4 regions of the Bacillus sp. 1NLA3E genome follow, and region 4 is predicted to be linked to each of the others. Evidence: predicted binding sites of a transcription regulator. Region 4 holds the regulator's gene; each other region holds the start of a gene.

Region 1 (4,081 bases), 630 kb from region 4:
TCCGAGGCAATAGGCTTCGCCAATCAAATCCTTCGTTTCTACCTGGGATATCATAAGGATTTTCCCTTTAAAGGAAGAGGCAATTTCCCTCACTGTCTCAATCCCGTCGCGGTTTGGCATTAGCAAGTCAATCAGAAGGATATCAATCGCTTTAGCAACAAGTTCGTCCGCGTATACCTCCGAGCCATCCTCTGCTTCGCCTACCACTGTTCCAAGGTCCTCATCTTCGATAATATTTGCTAGCATTGCCCGAATCGGGGCAGAATCGTCCACGATAAAAAAATTCACAGGTCTCAACCTCTTTCCGTTAAACTCTCAATTGGGAGACTAATTGCAAACACCGTTTTAAAATGAATTTCTGGTTCCTCAAGTCTAATATTTCCGCCAAGATCTCTAATCACATTTTTCACATAGGAAAGTCCGATTCCAGTTGATGCTATACCCTCAGAGTCAAACTTCGTCGTGAAACCAGGTGTGAATATTAACGGCCTGTTTCGTGGGCTAATGCCCATCCCGTTGTCCTTCACACGGATATCAAGGATGTCTTCGGCGATTATTGTTTCAATTAAAATTTCCCCGTTCTCCTCAATTGCTTCCACCGCATTTGAAACAAGATTATTAATCACAGAAAGAAGGATGAACGTGTGATATAACGGATGCTGCCCGGAAATGTTGCTTATAAAAAGAATATTCTTTCCTAGCAAATCTGAATACCGCTCATTACCGGTGCGGATTACGTGAATAATTTCACTAATTGACATGTAATCGCTAAGGTTTTCCTTGGTCATTAGCTTGGAAAGCCCTGCATAAATTCGTTGATTATCTTTTTTTATTTCGTGCATTTCAAAGGCAAGTTTGAGGGCAGTCTTGGAAAAAGTATTATGCCCGACCTCCCTTAAATCACGGTAAAGTTTGTAGCCAGCAATTGTCAACTGCTCGGTATTTTTCATTGTTTTTTTTAGTTGAACCATTTCTATATAAAGGTTTGAAATGAGGACAAGCATTTGTTCATTTTGTTTCCGCTGTTCTTCTTCAGCTAGGCGTGCTTCGCGAATCATAAATATGTTGAAGAATCCTAAAACGAAGAAACTCCGGATAATCGCTATCCCCCCGATAATAACAAGAGTGTCCAGTGCAATTGGAACATGGGAGTAAAACGATCGTAAACCGATTTCGATCATGCTAGCAAAGATTTCAATTATGACCCCAAGCACACCGATAAGCAAGGGATTGTCAGACATCTTTTTAATATTAAATAAGTAAAACAGCGATGCAAACGTTACATAATAGAAGAAAACTGGAAAGTTAGCGCCAAAAGCTTCCTCCAAAAGCATGTCTCCACTATGTATTCCTAGAAAAATTCGAAATGATACCACGGATATTCCGACTAGAATGCCGGAAACGATTGGTTGGATTTCTCGTGACAATAATAAAATAAAGAAGAAGACCGGTGTACCAAGGCTAACCCTCACGTCTTCTTGGATTGGGAAAAACTTCATTTCACCCGCAAGCGGCACTACAATCATCATCGTTAAATAGACTAACAGTCTTTTCTTCATTTATGCCACTTCCTACACATTTTGTGATGTCGAAAAAACTATATTTACATGGCCCTTATAAAAGAAGATACGTTATTACGTACTTCTTAAAGGGTGTTGTATGAAAATTAGCTTGTCCCTGACAATAACATTGTACGGGATTTGTGTAAATTCCCAACATATAATTATGACAAATTTATTAAGTTCAAATCGGACTCTGTCGGTTCTTGTAGTTTTTAGTAGGGCGACTGTTATTCTCTTCTTAAGCAAAAGAGACTTAAATCCCCTTTCCCAAAAGAAGATTATTTGTCTCTGTTGCTTTAGTTTACCTAGAGGGTAAGCTGGAGTTTTCTTTATAAACTTTTTGTGAAATAAAACACAAACATTCAAAAAGAAGGAAGGTGACAGGTCGTTCATTTTAATGGGCAACCGTGACTGGTCACAACTGAAAATCGTTTACTGCACTTCTTAGTATTTATAAAAATTTCTTGTCTGGAGGAAACAACATGTTTTGGATTCAATTTCTTATCGTACTGACCTGTATCTTTATCGGTGCACGTCTTGGCGGTGTTGGCCTCGGGGTAATGGGCGGAGTCGGACTCGCCATTCTGGTATTTGGTTTCGGGCTTCAGCCAACTTCTGCACCAATCGATGTTATGCTGATGATTCTCGCCGTCATTACGGCAGCGGGAGCGCTTCAAGCAGCAGGGGGCATGGAATATCTTGTCTTTCTTGCAGAAAAAGCACTTCGAAAACATCCTAAGTATATTACGTATATTGCACCAGTTGTTACGTATCTCTTTACTTTCTGTGCCGGTACTGGACACGTTGCGTATTCGGTCCTTCCAGTTATCGCTGAGGTTGCTCGGGAAACAGGAATACGACCTGAACGCCCGATGTCAATTGCAGTTATTGCATCACAACAAGCGATTACGGCAAGTCCCATATCCGCAGCAACTGTAGCGTTGTTGGCTTTATTGTCTGATTTTAACATTAGTCTTATGCAAATCATGCTAATTTGTGTTCCGTCAACATTCATCGCCTGTATGATTGCTGCTTTTGTTTCTAGCAAAACAGGTAAAGAGCTTAACATGGATCCTGATTATTTAAAACGTCTCGAAGCTGGTCTTGCTCCGATTAAAAAGGACAAGAAAGCGTATAACCCGAATTCTGGAGCCAAGTTATCAGTAATATTTTTCTTGATGGCGGCTGTGCTTGTTGTTGTCCTTGGTTCTTTTGAACAATTGCGTCCAGGCTGGGATATCGAGGGTGTATTTACACGGATGAGTATGCCGGCTGCAATCGAAATCGTCATGCTTACCATTTCTGCTTTAATCCTTATTTTCTGTAAACCAAAAGTAGAAGAAATTGTCTCGGGCAGTGTGTTTAAAGCTGGTGCGACTGCTGTTGTTGCCATCTTCGGTATCGCTTGGATGGGAGATACCTTCTTCCAAGGTAATATGGCCCTTATTTCAGGATCAATTTCAGATTTAGTTACTGCAGCACCATGGTTGTTTGCTCTTGCATTGTTTGGCTTGTCAATCCTACTTTACAGCCAGGCTGCAACGGTTCGAACTCTTATGCCGCTTGGAATAACGCTTGGGATTAACCCAGCATTACTAATCGCGATGTTCCCAGCTGTAAACGGATATTTCTTTATCCCGAACTATCCGACGGTTGTTGCCGCAATAAACTTTGACCGCACCGGTACAACGAGAATCGGAAAATACATTTTGAATCACAGCTTCATGGTTCCAGGCTTAATAGCTTCTGTCGGTGGAGTTGCGATCGGTATTTTAATGAGTATGATCGTCCTTTAAAGGCGTTGGCAATAAATTAGGTTTATTAACACAGCCTTAAAAAAAGAACAGGGGCAGCAGACAGCTGCCCACCACAAAAAAATTGGAGATGACTGTAATGAGAGAATTATTCCGGATCGAAAAAGATTTTTTAGGTGAGAAGGAAGTTCCTGTAAATGCTTATTTTGGAGTCCAAACGATGCGTGCAACTGAGAACTTTCCTATCACGGGATACCGGATTGATGAAGCATTAATTATCGCGATGGGGATAGTGAAAAAAGCAGCGGCACTTGCTAATGCGGATATTGGACAGCTTGATCGTAAAGTTGCTACCGCTATTGCTGCGGCATCGCAAGAAGTAATTGAGGGTGGCCTGCATGATCAGTTCATTGTCGACCCAATTCAGGGGGGGGCCGGTACATCGATTAACATGAATGCGAATGAAGTCATCGCCAACCGCGCTCTTGAATTAATCGGTGAACAGAAGGGTAACTACAAAGTAATCAGCCCAAATTCTCATGTTAACATGGCCCAGTCTACAAATGATTCCTTCCCGACAGCGATCCACTTATCAACATTAGCGACCTTAGACGGATTACTTGAGGTTATGGGTGAATTGCATGATGAGTTCATGAACAAAGCGAGTGAATTTGATGGAATCATCAAAATGGGCCGGACTCATTTACAGGATGCTGTTCCTATCCGACTTGGTCAAGAGTTTGAGGCGTATGCACGTGTGTTAAG
Region 2 (4,081 bases), 2.1 Mb from region 4:
TCATAAGTAGAGTTAACAATGTCATCTCTTGTCATTTTGGTCGTTTCATAGCTTAACATATATTTCCAAGAAGGGGCTTTAATGGCCTCACGGTGATCTTCAAGTGTGTTACAGAATTTTTTGTAACCGTAAAGGTCAGGGTTTTCAAATGCCGGGCTAGCAGGATCTAAGAAAGGTGCTAACGGAGCAATAAAATAAGATAAGCGGCGATCTTGATTGCATGCTTGGTGGATTTCTTCACAGAAGTCCACGTTTTTCAAAGCACTTGCATAATCTTGGTCTGGAATTCCCACCATGAAAAATAGGTCGATTTTTGCACAGCCATGGTTTAAGGCATAATTTAAAGTGTCAATAACTTTTTGATTAGTGCATCGGAACTTCCCGTTGAACCGTCTAATTCCCTCATCATGTGTCTCCAAAGTAAGTTCCATGCTATATTTTGGAACAGCATCTTCAATTTTTTTGAAAAATTCCTCATCAGCATATTGAAACAATTCGAACACTAGCTCATTCTTTAAGTTGATTTTCTTTAATCGACCTAAGAAGTCATCGACAAATTCCTTCCCACCTTGACGAATATCATGGAGGATAAAAATTGGTGCACGACTGAATCTTTGAATAAATAGGATATCCTCAACCAATTTTTCTGGTGATCTTAATGCAAGACCAGGACGATTACAGTTTTGCTCATAAGACATTTTAGAGCCACCACAAATGAGACAGCCTTGTGTACAACCACGTGCTGTTAAGATAGCTGTATTAGGGTATTGCAACCAACCGTTATACGGAAGGGGATCCTTATAGTTAAAGTATTTAAATACAGATTTTATTGAATAGCGGTATCCTGGAACATCAAATTCATCCAAACTGTCTGGAACGTATGATAAGGGGTTACTAATCACTTCTTTATTGTTTTTCCAAGTTAAATTTGGGATATCTGAAAAATTCTTTTTACCATACTTAATCTCTTCGATTAACATGAGCATTAATTTTTCAGTTGAATCGCCGCGCATTACAAAATCGATAAATGGATATTCCAATAATTCTTGGTGATAGTAAGTGGCTGACAACCCACCAAAAATCATGGGTACATCCGGATGAATTTTTTTCACTATTTTAGCTAACTCAATACTACCATGAGCGTGTGGTAGCCAATGGAGATCTATTCCAAATGCTGTAGCATTAATACTTTTTATTTTTTTCTCAACATCGAACGATGGATTCATTAACATTCGGTTGGCGATGTTAACAATTTTCACTCGCAATCCATGTCTTTCTAAATAGTCAGCAATACTGGTCAATCCAATTGGATACATTTCGAAAACGGGAGAAGATGGTACCACATCACTGATTGGACCAGCTAATAAAGAATTTTCTCGAAAATCATAAACACTTGGAGCATGCAGGAGGACTAGGTCGTATTTCAATTTATCGTCACCTCATGTGAAATTTCAATTGTACTATTGATAATTATATATATATTAGTGAACTTACTCACATCTACTACGTTTTCATACTAGCTAATAATTTCATTTAAATCTATAAATCTGAAATTGTTTCATCAAACGTTCGAAAAGGTATTTCAAAATATTGTCGAAATCAGAAAAACACTGTGACAATAGGCAAAAAACCTATTTGAAGGCGGAAAATGGTCGTTCTATTGGCAGATAATATTGAATATTATTTTAAAAAGGTGTAAAATTACACTATACATAAAATCCGAACTAAGCAATTAGGAATTATTGTATATAGGGGGGGAGAAACAGTGGAAAACGACTCAAAAGATGATCGAAAAAAGATATTTATATCAGAGTTGAATTTATTAGCCAAAGAAGACTACATCACCAGTAACCAATTCAATGTGATTGCTAAAGCTCACCACCAATATTATTATGATCTAGGATTAGAGAGGAACGAACAGAAGGAACCAATCAAGCAGGTAATCAAAGATAAAAAGCCTGTGGTTGTAACAACACCCAAGCCAAAAATTGAAAAAAAGAAACTTACTGCAGATCAAATGCGAGAAAGAAACATAACCTGGTTATTGAATTTAGGCGTTATTTTGTTGTTAATTGGCGGTTTATTTGTCGCTACTAGTAATTGGGAATCGATGTCAAACCTGATGAAAAGTAGTTCAGTTGGGCTGGTTTCTTTATTATTTTTCGGCATCGCCTATTTGTCGAGGAAAGTTTTAAAGATTGAAAAAACAGAACTTGCTTTTGTCGTCCTAGGAAGTTTGTTTCTACCAATCTTTCTTTTATCACTTGGTTGGTTCAAGCTTTTAGGGGAATATTTATCATATACAGGGGAAGGTCGATATATTTTTGGATTTATTAGTGGGTTGCTTGTGGTTCCAGTCTATATCACTTTTGCAAAACGACTAGCTTCCCGCTTATTTGTTTGGTTCTCGTACTTAGCAATAACCGTAACCGTTGCCTTTTTACTCTCAGCTTTTCATTTAGATAAGGATTGGTTTTATTTTGGTATCATGCTCTACAATGTGATCGCTGTGATGTTGTTTCACCGTTTTAAACAAAACGAAGCATTAGCCCTATTCACGAAAGAACTAGTTGCTTTTGCTCAAATACAATTGGTCATTTCTTCCCTACTAACGATGATTTTCTATGATAATCATGTCTTGAACGGCATCAATATTTTAACATCCGCAGCCGTTTATTTAGCGATGGTCTATGTAAGCGGAAAGAAGGAATATCATTTCATTTTTACTGCAATGGTGGTGTACGGTGCTTACCAGCTGATTGAGCATTCTGTTCTGGAGCTATTTGGCCCGGTTCTATACGTTCTAATAGGAATTGGGTTTTTAATCCTTCCTAAGTTTTTAGATGACCGATTTCATTGGAAAAAAATCTTTCAGCTGACAAGTGCCATTGTTTCAGGTTTAGTTTTTTTAGCTATCAGCTTTGATAGCGTTGTCATGAACATGAACAATCCATCCTGGGCACTTTTATTGGCTTATCTACTTTTAGCAGGGCAATTTATTTATTTGGCTATCGAAACAAAATCCCAGTTATTTACCTATTTAAGTCCCGTTTTTTTCATGGCATCCTATTATGAACTGGTCTTAATATTAGACCAATATTTGTATTTTGATAACTTAATTTTTCCAACATTCCTGGTTGGGTTTATCCAATTCATTACCTGCGGTTTTTACATAAAATTTTCACAAATATCGGTTATTAAAAAAAGTTCCAGAGATGTTGGTTTGGCAACAATGTTTTTAGCGCTCTTGCTCGAGCTATTAACCTTCAACTGGCTTGAACTTGGGTTTGTCCTATGCTTGTTAGGTTTTATTCTTTACTTAAGCCACCGTGTTGAGGAACGACCTTTCTACAAAATTTCAGTACCGTGGTTGTTACCTATTTCTCTAGCACTTGCCTTTACTGCTTTTGGAGAGGAAGGAAGATCAACTTGGGCCTTTTTTCATGGACAACTTGGTTTATCAATGAATACCATCCTTGGAAGCTTGATTTCGTTTTTAGCGTATCTTGGCTGGGGGAAAACGAATGAAAAGGCCTTAGCTAAAAATTCATTTTATATGGGCCAGGTATTTTATACATTAGCCTGTTTTTTGGCGTTAGTAACCAATGTTAATGAATTGTGGATGCGCCCCCTCGTATTATGCGGAGGAGTTGGCGTTTATATTGCCTTTTATCGATTTGAAAAGTACAAATGGCTTCCATATCTGATTAGCTCACTATCATTAATCACGTATTTCACTATTGTGCAATCCGTTTATTTAAAGCTAAATGTTCCGAATGAAATTCAATCCCTTGAGTACACCTTTGGTGGAGCAATTTTACTCGTTACTTCCTATCTTTTGAAAAATAAAGAAGTATCGATTGCCAATGGTTTTGCGTGGGTAGGCCAGCTGTTTTTGCCGGGTGCTTTACTCATCACTTATTTCCAGTATGGTGAAACTTCAATTTGGAGTTTTCTAATAGCAACGATGCTGTATTCTGCAAGCACGTATTTCGTCCATACTGAATGGATAACCAAAACTTTTTTGTACAGTACATTTTCAACGATGTTTATGGTAGTCGTCACAACCATGTTAAACCTT
Region 3 (4,081 bases), 650 kb from region 4:
TGCGTCTCTTGCTGAATAAATGACACCTGTAATCGAAACTTGATCACCGGCTTTTAAATCTTTTACCTGGTCAAACGTTAATGGTGTGGTAAGTTGTTTAATCGTTGTCATTTTTTTCACCCCTTATAATGTAGCTTCCGTATGGCGAGCAGCATGGCAGTTCAATGTGACACAAACCGGCAGCATCGCGATATGGGTTGGATATGTTTCGATATGAACAGCTAAAGCAGTCACTTTACCACCAAATCCTTGTGGTCCAATTCCTAATTTGTTGATTCGTTCAAGCAGTTCTTTTTCTACTTCAGCATAAGCTGGGTTTGGATTCGGCGAACCAGCTTCACGAGCTAACGCCTTTTTAGCTAATAAGGTACATTTATCCATTGTTCCGCCGATTCCAACGCCAACAATGACTGGAGGACAAGGATTTCCGCCAGCTTGAGTAATCGAATTGACGATAAAATCCTTTACGCCCTCGATGCCTTCAGATGGCTTGCACATTTTCACGGCACCCATATTTTCACTGCCTGCCCCTTTAGGCAGTACTTGGATATTTAGCTTGTCACCTGGGACAATTTCCATATGAATGACAGCCGGAGTATTGTCGCCAGTATTTTTTCTATCTAAAACAGGATCAGAAACAACTGATTTCCGTAAATAACCCTCTTCATAACCTTGTCGAACACCTTCATTGATTGCGTCAGTGAAATCGCCATCGACGATTCGGACGTCTTGACCTACTTCTACTAAAATAACTGTCATTCCCGTGTCTTGACACATTGGAGCATGCTCAGCACGAGCAAGTTTTACATTTTTTAGAATTTTCTCTAAACTATATTTACCAAACTCTGATTCTTCTTTTTCTAAGCCCGCTGCAATCAGATTTTCAACATCCTCTGGTAGATCGCAAGCTGCTTTCATACAAAGATTTTTTACCGTTTCCGTAATTAATTTTGCTGATATTTCCCGCATTAGATTGTTCCTCCTACTTTAGTTGGTAGCCAAACGCTTGATGGTTTAGCTACCTAGTTTTATTTTTCCAAAAGCAAAGGGTCTATGTTTTTACCAAAGTCCAAGAACTTTCCACCATACGCCGCCGACACCGATCCAAACGATGATATGGATAATCGAAATAAGGAAACCGAGCGACCACCATTTGTTTTGTGTAACATAGCCGCTTCCGAAGAAAACTGGTGCTGGTCCGCAGCCATAATGTGTCATACAACCAAATAGATTGCTGAAGAATGCTAGGATTAAAGCTGATACTAAAGGTGGTGCTCCAGCCGCGATCACAACTGTTAGGAAAGCGGCATACATGGCACTAACATGTGCTGTACTGCTTGCAAAGAAATAGTGAGAGTAAAAGTAAACAACTGAAAGGATAACCAATGCCCAAATCCACGACATTCCACTAACTGCGCCCTTCATTGTTTCACTAAACCAAGGAATCATTCCTAACTCATTTAAGAAGGTAGCCATCATGACTAACACTGCGAACCATACTAATGTGTCCCATGCTCCTTCTTCCTTCTTAATGTCGTTCCATGATAATACTTGAGTTAATAACAAAACTCCTAATCCGATAAACGCTGTCGTTGTAGCATTGATATTTAAGCTTGTTCCAAAAATCCACAAAGCCAAAATCAATAGAAATACGCCAATCATGTACCATTCTTGCTTTTTTAGTGAGCCCATTTCTTTTAGCTTTTTAGCTGCCATTGCCGGTGCTTCAGGTGTTTCCTTAATTTCTGGAGGATATAATTTATAGATGACATAAGGAATTAGGATTAAACTAATTAATCCGGGTACGATTGCAGCTGTTGCCCAACCCATCCACGAAATTGTTTTTCCGGTTAAATCATGTGTAATTTGAGCTGCTAAAGGATTAGCGGCCATCGCTGTTAAAAACATCGCCGACGTAATCATGTCGCCCTGGAAAGCAACCTTTGTTAAGAAGGCTCCAACTTTTCTTTCTGTTCCATCGCCAACGCGTGATCCAAACGTTTCAGACAGTGAGCGAATAATTGGAAGGATAATTCCACCTGCACGAGCTGTATTCGAAGGCATTGCAGGTGATAAAAGCAAATCACTTACAAGCAAGGAGTACGATAATCCAAGTGTTTTCTTACCAAACATTTTTACGAACATATAAGCAACGCGCGAACCTAAACCTGTTTTGATAAAACCGCGCGAGATAAAAAAGGCAATAACGATTAACCAAATGGTTGAATTTTGAAAGCCAGTTAACGCCTGATCAATCGTCAATGTTTGCGTAAGCACCGTTGCCGTTAAGGCTAGGATTGCTACACTCCCCATTGGCATTGGCTTGCTAACTAATCCAACAATTGTTGCTACGAAAATAGCGAATAAGTGCCATGCTTGTACATCTAAGCCTGCAGGTGGTGTAATCATCCATAGAGCCACACCTACGATTATAGTAATGAGTAATGGTAATAATTTAACTTCACTTAAACCTTTAGGGTTGGTACCAACTTTAACCTTGGGTATTTGTTTTAGCTTTATAGCTGGAACAGACATATTTTTCACTCCCTTTATTTTTCCTTCACTTGTTCACAAAACTTTCACATTTGTGAGCATATTCACAAACTCTCTTTTTAAAATAGCTACTAATTTTCATTAGAAGCCCTCTTGTACCATTTCACTTTTCTAACGTACCTTTTCATTTTCATCAATTTAATTTGGTTATTTTTAAGTGTTAAAAATCCCCCCATTGAAAGGTAATTTACTTTTCGAGAAATGTTTATCTCGCTCTATTGAATGGTACTGAATATAAGGATTTCTTAATAGTTTATGAAAATATATAAAGAGTTTTGTAACTTTAGAAAGTAGGAGAGTCTTTTTTGCAAAAAAAACAAAAGCGTAAGCGCCCGGTTAGCGACGTATGGACTGGAGCACACCGACTGAGATAAAGGAAACACGAAGAGCGAGAGTGATTCTATGTTGACTTATCGTAGGGAGGTGGGTGAAGTCCACTAGGCGCTGGGCGCTGGAGCTGGACGAGTCCAACCTAGTTAACGTTACCCACAGTGCTGAAATCTATAATTTTGTAAAAAATAAAAAAAAGGATAGGAGATTTGGCTCTCCTACCCTTGTAAACTTTTATCCGTTCAAATATTTATTCATTAATTGGTGATCTAGATTGGCTATCCGGTGCTTAAAAATAGGTCTGCCAACCGCCCCGTAAACCACTTCCGTGTCAATAATCGTAATATCAGCTAAAAAGAACAGGTATTTTCTCATCGACACCCTGGAAATTCCGACTTGCTTTGCCATTTCGTCGGTTGAAAATACTTCAGCCCCGTTCTCTAGGATTTTTTCCCAAATTAACCGCAAGGTGTTTCTCGTCAGCCCCTTTGGAAGTTCAAAGCTTATAACACTTTGCTGGTCCTTGTGAAGGAGTAAATGGTCTAGTTCTTCCTGACTAAGCTTTTCCTGTTCGTCAAAAAAGCTCTGTTCTTCTTTATATGAGTTAAGCGCCGTCTGAAATCGTTCAAATTCAAATGGTTTAATTAAATAATCGACCGCTCCAAACCGCAGCCCTTTTTGAATACTTTCCTTATCACATGCCGCTGAAATAATAATCACATCAATCCCTTGACCTAGCCACCTGATTTTCGATAACAGACTCCAGCCGTCCTCGCCTGGCATATATATATCTAACAAAATTAGATCAACTTGATCCTTTTCAATAATCGGAAGGGCCTCATCAACGGTCGATACAGCCGCAACCAACTGAAAACCGTTCATTTTTCCAAGATAACTTGTATTAATCTTAGCTACCATCGGGTCGTCTTCAACAATGACTGTACGAATCATCATGAATCACTCCTGTTTTCATATGGAATTTTCACATTAATCTTTGTGCCAAATCCTTCTTGTGAGCAAAAATCGATCGTGCCATTAAGCTCTGCTACACTGTGCATGACGAGGTATAAACCGTAGCCTCGATCAACCCCTTTAGTAGAGAACCCTTTTTCAAATATACTATTTTTCATCTCAGGGCTCATACCGGTGCCTGTATCCGTTACTGTAATGGATATTTGCCCAACTGGTTTCGGCAAAA
Region 4 (4,081 bases):
TAAGAAAATGCTCATGTAGCATACCCTTGATATTTTTATTAAAGTAGTTGTTTTTCATTTCAAGGGAGATAATCTTGCATATTTTATCAGTCAGAATAAGGTCGCTTTCATCCCAATCAACATATCCTTTCATTACCACTGCATATCCAATGATAACTTTATCCAACATAATGGGCGCATGTATCAGTATGGTATCTTCCGGCAAAGGTTTGTCATGGCCGTAGCACTTCCAAAAATAGGAAGAACCTTTCTCTCGCATCGTATCTAACGCTTTTACCTGAAAAAAAGCTGCCATTGTTTGTTGAATCATCTGCTCATCCTGTCCGGCCATTTTATAAATCTCATTCTCAGGTCTTAAGTTTTGAGAAAAAGCAAGAATTTGAAAACCTAAATCATATATTATAATAGGGTTTCCAAGTAAGGAACAAGCTGTGTCCGCAATGGTTTGCAGATTTCCGGAACATGCAGCGTCTAAAAGCTTTTGAGGAATATAACCTTCATCACTAGATGTGAGGATAATGTTTTGTATCCGCGCATATAACGTATTAACGCTGACCGGCTTCTTAATTAAAATAAGATTGAGCATATCACAAGAAGTCAACTCAGTTGGAATTTCAAGGTCACATAGACACACTAAATTAATAGATGAACAAAACTGCGCTGGGTCTTGGAGTATGAAATCTTTGCAGATATACAAAATGTCATCCTTGAATTCTGACGGGATTTCCTCTATTAAAATGACTGTAGTTACCTTTTCATTTTTCCTGTTATTAATATATAGTTGGGGTTCGAATTCATCAAGCTCACATGAAACTCTGCGCATATTGGTTGTCATATCGGTCACCTCCAAATAAAAGAGCTGTTAACACAAAAAAAGAGGGAATCTCCTCCCTTTCCGCGGACGAACTGCCAAGCCCCCTCGTTCGAGCCTCGCGTGGGGTCATCCCCTTCTTTTTCCGCTGGAATATCGCAAATTCCCTTACAATCAACAAACATCGTTTAACAGACACCCATGCCAATCCCCTCGGCACATCTATAAATAAAAATAACAAAGGAAGTTATCCACAGTTATTTTTTGGGTAGGGCCTATTATTTAAATAAATAGGTCAAATGTGTTGAAAAAACTTAATCAAATACCATTGTATAATTGTCCCATTGAAATAACACAAAGAATAAAAGAATATATCATGACAAAATGCAAAAGTTTTATAGTGAATTCGTATGCAAGGGAAAATTGGAAATTCCCCATATAAAAAACCTGTATAGAATAAATTCTACACAGGTTTGAAAATCATATTAGTTTATCAACGGCCCTCTATGGGTACATTTTTTCCTTATTCCTCTTCTACCTTTGGATAGTGCTTTAAGAAATACACAAGTGATTGTAATTCTACGGCCAAATCAATATGATGAACACGAATGTCCGAAGGAACATTCAATCGTGCTGGCGTAAAATTTAGAATTCCTTTAATAGGACCACTGGTTAACCGATCAGTTGTCGCTTGCGCTACTGGAGCTGGAATCGTCAGAATCGCCACATGAATATTCTCTTCTTTGATTTTTTTCTCTAAATCATCCATATGAGCAACAGGAACATCAAGAATACTTGTTCCAACCTTTGCTGGGTCTACATCAAATGCAATGGCGATCTTCGTATTATTATTTTTTAAAAAATTATAATTTAATAAAGCTGTGCCTAGATTACCTACACCAATTAAAGCTACTTTTGTCAATTCATCCTGATCAAGCGTTTTCCGAAAAAAAGTTAACAGGTAATTCACATTGTAACCGTAGCCCTTTTTCCCTAACGCACCAAAATAAGAGAAGTCTCTGCGTATCGTCGCAGAATCTACTTTGACTGCCTCGCTTAGTTCTGCAGATGAAACGCGCTGTTTTCCGGATGTATGTAAATTTTTTAAGAAACGATAATACAGTGGTAATCTTTTTGCAGTGGCCTGTGGTATTTTGGATGAACCCTCATTTGCCATAACAACTCTCCTCTCCAATATAAAATTATTTCACACGGTTTTCTCTATGAAAATCTCCGCTTTTCCCACCTGTTTTTTCAACTAAAAACGTTTTTCCAATTACCATACCTTTATCGACTGCCTTACACATATCGTAAACCGTTAAAGCACAAACCGAGGCTGCTGTTAACGCTTCCATTTCCACACCTGTATTTCCTTTTGTTTTAACCTTTGCTGAAATGTGCAAAATATAGTCATTATTTTCTTTTCCCCATGAAAAAGAAATATCTACACCATTTAAGGGAATCGGGTGACACATTGGAATAATATCCCAAGTTTTTTTACATGCCATTACTGCTGCAACTTGTGCAACTGCTAGGACATCCCCTTTTTTCATTTCATTATTGGTTATTTTTTCATAAATATCACAGCTAACAGTAATACTTGAATAAGCGAGAGCTGTTCTAATTGTTTCAGGTTTACTGCTAACATCGACCATTTTAGCACGGCCTTCTTCATTAAAATGCGTAAATTCTCCCATATGTACACACCTTTCTAACAAAATCATACACTATTTTTCCAAACATGTATGTATCAACTTGTATTTTCCTTCACAAGATTGGAGTTATTGCTGATATGATAGGAATACGATAAACTTACTCTATCGCAATAGAGGTGAAAAACAATGATATTATTACAAGTAAACCAATTAAATAAATATTATGGTGCAGATCTTATTTTATCTAATATTAAACTAGAAGTACAAACTCGAGATAGAATTGCCTTAGTCGGCCGTAACGGTGCTGGAAAATCTACTCTGCTAAAAATCATTGCTGGGCAGATGTCCTTTGATTCTGGAGAAATCATGAAACCAAAGGAAGTTACGATTGGGTATTTAGCACAAAATACAGGGCTGGAATCAAGCCTTTCCATTTGGGAAGAAATGCTTACGGTTTTTGCTGGATTACGAATTCTTGAACAAAAGCTTCGACAATATGAAGAACAAATGTCTGATCCAGCAATATTAAAAGAAACAAGCACTTACGAAAAATTATTAAAGGATTATGACCTCTTGCAGGTTCAATTTAAAGACCTTGGAGGGTACCAATACGAGGCCGATATTCGTTCCGTTCTTCACGGTTTAAATTTTCATACCTTTGATTATTCTACCAAAATTTCCAGCCTGAGTGGTGGCCAAAAAACGCGGCTTGCACTTGGAAAATTATTATTAACCAAACCCGATATTCTTATTTTGGACGAACCCACCAACCATTTAGACATTGAAACATTGTCCTGGTTAGAACAGTATTTACAAAATTACGAAGGAGCTATTTTAATTGTTTCTCATGATCGCTACTTTTTAGACAAAGTTGTCAACCAGGTTTATGAAATGTCACGGCAACAAATCCTAAAATTCACAGGAAATTATAGTTCCTATCTCGTGCACAAGGCAGAAAACTATGAACGTGAAATGAAGATGTATGAAAAGCAGCAGGATGAAATTACGAAGTTACAAGATTTTGTTGCTCGAAACCTCGCCCGTGCATCCACTACAAAAAGGGCGCAAAGCCGGCGGAAACAACTTAATCGAATGGATGTTATGAACCGGCCTCTAGGAAATGAGAAATCAGCTACATTCTCTTTTGATATTGAAAAACAAAGCGGAAATGAAGTGTTAAACGTCCATTCTGTCGCTGTTGGTTATGGTGAAGAAAGGGTATCTGAAAATATATCCATTCGAATTACCCGTGGGGAAAGTATCGCGCTGGTTGGGCCGAATGGGATCGGTAAATCCACCTTATTAAAAACTATTGTACAAAAACTAGATCCGTTAGCTGGCACATTCCAATTAGGCTCCAACGTCTCGATTGGCTATTATGATCAGGAACAAGCTGAATTAACATCAAATAAACGTGTGTTAAATGAACTATGGGATGAATATCCGTTAAAGCCTGAAAAAGAAGTTCGAACTGTTTTAGGTAATTTTTTATTTTCGGGTGACGATGTTTTGAAAATTGTTTCAACCTTAAGCGGCGGAGAAAAAGCTCGACTTGCCCTCGCCAAGCTTATGATGGAAAAAGCTAATCTCCTCATTCTTGATGAGCCCACGAACC

Evidence for each region. Region 4 encodes Rex, which represses fermentation and respiration genes when NADH is low (regulators of the CRP and FNR family bind a similar motif). Its sites were predicted from a motif close to TTGTGAAATATTTCACAA; they were not measured.
Region 1: B1NLA3E_RS21150 (anaerobic C4-dicarboxylate transporter family protein) is a predicted target of Rex. The motif match lies at 1,903-1,920, and genes of this name have one in related genera.
Region 2: B1NLA3E_RS11030 (TIGR04190 family B12-binding domain/radical SAM domain protein) is a predicted target of Rex. The motif match lies at 1,483-1,500, and genes of this name have one in related genera.
Region 3: B1NLA3E_RS21060 (anion permease) is a predicted target of Rex. The motif match lies at 2,586-2,603, and genes of this name have one in related genera.

The regions. Positions count from the first base shown of each region.
Region 1 is NC_021171.1:4,411,553-4,415,633, reverse strand. Features, by position in the region: gene B1NLA3E_RS21165 (response regulator) at 1-288, opposite strand, end outside; gene B1NLA3E_RS21160 (sensor histidine kinase) at 294-1,559, opposite strand; gene B1NLA3E_RS21150 (anaerobic C4-dicarboxylate transporter family protein) at 2,045-3,358, shown strand; gene aspA (aspartate ammonia-lyase) at 3,456-4,081, shown strand, end outside.
Region 2 is NC_021171.1:2,303,652-2,307,732, forward strand. Features, by position in the region: gene B1NLA3E_RS11030 (TIGR04190 family B12-binding domain/radical SAM domain protein) at 1-1,427, opposite strand, end outside; gene B1NLA3E_RS11035 (hypothetical protein) at 1,766-4,081, shown strand, end outside.
Region 3 is NC_021171.1:4,390,855-4,394,935, forward strand. Features, by position in the region: gene B1NLA3E_RS21050 (Fe-S-containing hydro-lyase) at 1-111, opposite strand, end outside; gene B1NLA3E_RS21055 (fumarate hydratase) at 124-969, opposite strand; gene B1NLA3E_RS21060 (anion permease) at 1,060-2,535, opposite strand; gene B1NLA3E_RS21065 (response regulator) at 3,118-3,834, opposite strand; gene dcuS (DcuS/MalK family sensor histidine kinase) at 3,834-4,081, opposite strand, start outside.
Region 4 is NC_021171.1:225,427-229,507, reverse strand. Features, by position in the region: gene B1NLA3E_RS01245 (PucR family transcriptional regulator) at 1-697, opposite strand, end outside; gene B1NLA3E_RS01240 (redox-sensing transcriptional repressor Rex) at 1,335-1,988, opposite strand; gene moaC (cyclic pyranopterin monophosphate synthase MoaC) at 2,014-2,508, opposite strand; gene B1NLA3E_RS01230 (ABC-F family ATP-binding cassette domain-containing protein) at 2,653-4,081, shown strand, end outside.